DNA from 2 places in the Pseudomonas sp. LBUM1659 genome. Region 1 is predicted to be linked to the other one. Evidence: predicted binding sites of a transcription regulator. Region 1 holds the regulator's gene; the other holds the start of a gene.

Region 1 (2,201 bases):
CGCCGGCGAATAAGGTGTTAAGCCCCTGCCATGAAACCATCGCTAGTCTTGAGAATGGGCCAGCAGCTGACGATGACACCGCAGCTGCAACAGGCCATCCGCCTGCTCCAATTGTCGACCCTGGACCTGCAACAGGAAATCCAGGAGGCCCTGGAGTCCAATCCGATGCTCGAACGCCAGGAAGAGGGCGACGACTTCGACAACGCCGACCCCTTGGCCGACAAAGCCGAGCTGCAACCCAACGCCGACATTCAGGAACCCTCCTACCAGGAAACCGCCCCCACGGTGGACAACCTCGAGGAAGGTGACTGGAACGAGCGCATTCCCAATGAACTGCCGGTCGATACTGCATGGGAAGACGTTTACCAGACCAGCGCCAGCAGCCTGCCGAGCAACGATGACGACGAATGGGATTTCACTACTCGCACATCGGCCGGCGAGAGCCTGCAAAGCCACCTGTTGTGGCAACTGAACCTGGCACCGATGTCCGACACCGATCGCCTGATCGCCGTGACTCTGATCGACTGCATCAACAATCAGGGCTATCTGGATGAAACTCTCGAGGAAATCCTCGAAGCCTTCGATCCGGAACTGGACATCGAACTCGACGAAATCGAAGCCGTCCTGCACCGCATCCAGCAATTCGAGCCGGCCGGTATCGGCGCTCGTAACCTGGGCGAATGCCTGCTGCTGCAATTGCGCCAATTGCCAGCCAATACGCCTTGGCTCGCCGAAGCCAAGCGCCTGGTCAGCGACTACATCGATTTGCTCGGCAGCCGCGACTACTCCCAGCTGATGCGCCGGATGAAGATCAAGGAAGATGAACTGCGCCAGGTCATCGAACTGGTCCAGAGCCTCAACCCGCGCCCCGGCTCGCAGATCGAATCCAGCGAAGCCGAATACGTCGTTCCCGACGTTATCGTGCGCAAGGACAACGAACGCTGGCTGGTGGAACTGAATCAGGAATCAGTGCCACGACTGCGGGTCAACGCCCAATACGCCGGATTTGTACGACGCGCCGACACCAGCGCCGACAACACCTTCATGCGCAATCAGTTGCAAGAAGCCCGCTGGTTCATCAAGAGCCTGCAAAGCCGTAACGAAACACTGATGAAAGTTGCCACCCAGATCGTCGAGCATCAGCGCGGCTTCCTGGAATACGGCGACGAAGCCATGAAACCACTGGTCCTGCATGACATTGCCGAAGCAGTGGGCATGCACGAATCGACGATTTCACGGGTGACCACGCAAAAATTCATGCATACCCCACGGGGTATTTATGAGCTGAAATACTTTTTTTCCAGCCACGTCAGCACCTCCGAAGGCGGTGAATGCTCGTCCACAGCGATCCGCGCGATCATCAAAAAGCTGGTTGCCGCGGAAAATCAGAAAAAGCCGTTGAGTGACAGCAAGATCGCTGGTTTACTGGAGGCACAAGGCATTCAGGTGGCTCGCCGCACCGTCGCCAAGTACCGCGAGTCCCTCGGGATCGCGCCTTCGAGCGAACGCAAGCGGTTGATGTAGAGCCACGCCACAGCGTTCCAGTGGTAGATCATTTGATCTACCGCTTTATGCACTGGCAACGAAGGAGAAGCTGTATGCAAGTCAACATCAGTGGACACCAACTGGAAGTGACCGAACCCCTGCGCGCCTACATCGGCGAAAAACTCGAACGATTAGAGCGGCATTTCGACAAGATCACCAACGTGCAGGTCACGATGACGGTCGAGAAGCTGAAGCAGAAAATCGAAGCCACCCTGCATATTCCCGGCAATGAAGTGGTCGCCAACGCGGAACATACCGATATGTACGCGGCGATCGACTCACTGACCGACAAGCTAGATAAACAACTCAAAAAGCATAAGGAAAAGACCCAGAGCCTCCTCCAGGGTGCGACCGGTCGTTAACACTCCCAACCCATGATCCGACTTGAAAACATCCTGACCCCCGGCCGCTCCCTCGTGAACGTGCCGGGCGGCAGTAAAAAGAAAGCCCTCGAGCAAATTGCCAACCTGATCGCCCGGGAAGTGCCGGATCTGGAGATGCAAGATGTCTTCGAGGCTTTGATTGCCCGTGAAAAACTCGGCTCGACCGGTTTTGGCAACGGCATCGCCATCCCTCACTGTCGCCTGAAGGGCTGCGAGTCACCCATCAGCGCCTTGATGCACCTGGACGCCCCCATTGATTTCGACGCCATCGAC
Region 2 (2,201 bases), 2.7 Mb from region 1:
AACCGAGCGGCCGACCAGCGAAGAGGCTTGCAACGCTTGCGACGAGTTGTAATTGCCGGCAATGCCGCTGACCGTATCGTTCAGCGTGGTGATGCCTTCCAGACTGCTGAACTGCGCCAACTGAGCCACGAACGCGCCGTTGTCCTGCGGTTCAAGCGGGTTCTGGTTCTTCAGCTGGGTCACCAGCAATTGCAGGAACGCGTCTTTGCCCAACTCTTTTTTACCAGCCACACTGCCGGTCGCTGAAGCCAGACCATCATTGCTGGTCGTGTTGGTCTTGACCGAAGAGTTGGCCAAAACATCCTTGATGCTCACGCCACTGGTGGTATCGGTAACACTCATCTGAGTCGCCCCTTATCACTGACCGAGGGTCAGGACCTTCTGCATCATGGTTTTGGCGGTGTTCATCATTTCGGCGTTGGTCTGGAACGAACGGCTCGCGGAAATCATGTCGGCCATTTCTTCGACGACGTTGACGTTCGGGTAGTAGACGTAACCCTTGGCATCGGCAGCCGGATGGTTCGGCTCGTAGCGCGCTTCAAGGTTGCTCTGGTCTTCGACCACGCCCAGTACTTGCACGCCTTGACCGGCAGCGTCCTGGCTCTGAAACAGCGAATCACTGCCGCCGTTCTGGCCGCCCTGGAACATGGTGGCGAACACCGGGTGACGGGCGCGATAGGTCTGGTCGATGCTCGACGAAACGGTTTCGGCGTTGGCGATGTTCGAGGCCACGGTGTTCAAGCGAGTGGTTTGGGCGCTCATGCCGCTACCGGCAATGTTGAAAACACTGGACAGGGACATGACTTACTCTCCGCGCAGGGCTGATACCAGCCCTTTGAATTTGCTGTTAAGCAGGGTGAAGCTGGCCTGGAAGCCGACGGCGTTTTCCGCGTAATTCGACTGTTCCAGTTGGGCGTCCACGGTGTTCTGGTCGATCGACGGTTGCATCGGCGTGCGATACAGCAGCGACTCGTCGCCATTACCCAGGCCTTCAGCTTCGATATGACGGCTGTTGGTCATGTTCAAGGCAAAAGTACCGCTCTTGGTTTTCTCGTTCTGTGCAGCGAGCACTTTCGAGAAGTCCAGATCCCGAGCCTTGTAGTTCGGGGTGTCGGCGTTGGCGATGTTGTTGGCCAGGACTTCGGCACGCTGAGCGCGGAAGCCCAGAGCTTGTTCGTGGATACCGAGCGCTTTATCGAAGCTGATGCTCATGTCGGGAAACCTTCGGGTGACCTGATTTTTCGTAACAGAGACATAGCAAGCGGCGTGCCAAATAAAAAAAGGCCATAAACCGGGGCTTTGCAGGCTGTGACAAGGGCGGCAATGCCAGAAAAGCGGCAAACGGTTTCCGCTGGATGCCGCTTTTCTGCCGCTTTCCCACAGGCAACACATTGGATAGATGTGATGCCGGAAATATTGCAGGCAAAAAAACGGGAATCCCTGAGGACTCCCGTTTTTTGGTGACGCCAACAAATCACTTCGCCTGGTAAATAATCCCCGGGCTGCACTGGACCATCTGGTAATGATCCGGCAAACCGTTCAGCGCTTCGGACGCGCCGAGGAACAAATAGCCACCTGGCTTGAGCGTGCTGTGAATGCGCAACAGGATGTCTTTTTTCACCTCGGCGGAGAAGTAGATCAGCACGTTGCGGCAGAACACGATGTCGAATTTGCCCAGAGCGGCGTAGCTGTCCAGCAGGTTGAACGAGCGAAACTCCACCCGGCTCTTGATCGGCGCCTTGATCGCCCAGCGCCCCGGCCCTTTCGGGTCGAAGTAACGCTGAAGGCGCTCAGGCGACAGACCACGGCCAATCGCCAGGCTGTCGTACTCGCCGGTCTTGCAGTTGGTCAGCATGGTGCCGGACAGATCGGTGGCCACAATCTGCACGCCCATCTTCAATTGGCCCAGGTTGACGCGTTCGAACTCATCGATGGACATCGACAGCGAATACGGTTCCTGACCCGACGAACAGGCCGCCGACCAGATCCGCAAGCGCTGACCGGGTGCGGCCTTGATGGCTTCCGGCAACACCTTGTTCTTCAACACTTCGAAGGGATAGGTGTCACGAAACCACAACGTTTCGTTGGTGGTCATGGCATCCACCACCATCTCGCGCAAACCGCTGCGTGGCTGGGTCTGAATACGCTGGACCAGCTCACCCAGCGACTTGATGCCCTGCTGTTCCATCAGTTTGTTGAGA

The links. Region 1 encodes sigma-54, which starts transcription at its own class of promoters, with help from an activator protein. Its sites were predicted from a motif close to ANTGGCATNNANNTTGCTNT; they were not measured.
Region 2: a site for sigma-54 is predicted at 1,255-1,274, ahead of flgB (flagellar basal body rod protein FlgB). Genes of this name have one in related genera too.

Annotation. Positions count from the first base shown of each region.
Region 1 covers NZ_CP166797.1:986,350-988,550, reverse strand. The annotation lists gene ACA048_RS04335 (RNA polymerase factor sigma-54) at 31-1,524, shown strand; gene hpf (ribosome hibernation-promoting factor, HPF/YfiA family) at 1,599-1,907, shown strand; gene ptsN (PTS IIA-like nitrogen regulatory protein PtsN) at 1,920-2,201, shown strand, end outside.
Region 2 covers NZ_CP166797.1:4,800,929-4,803,129, forward strand. The annotation lists gene flgD (flagellar hook assembly protein FlgD) at 1-342, opposite strand, end outside; gene flgC (flagellar basal body rod protein FlgC) at 358-801, opposite strand; gene flgB (flagellar basal body rod protein FlgB) at 805-1,212, opposite strand; gene cheR (protein-glutamate O-methyltransferase CheR) at 1,475-2,201, opposite strand, start outside.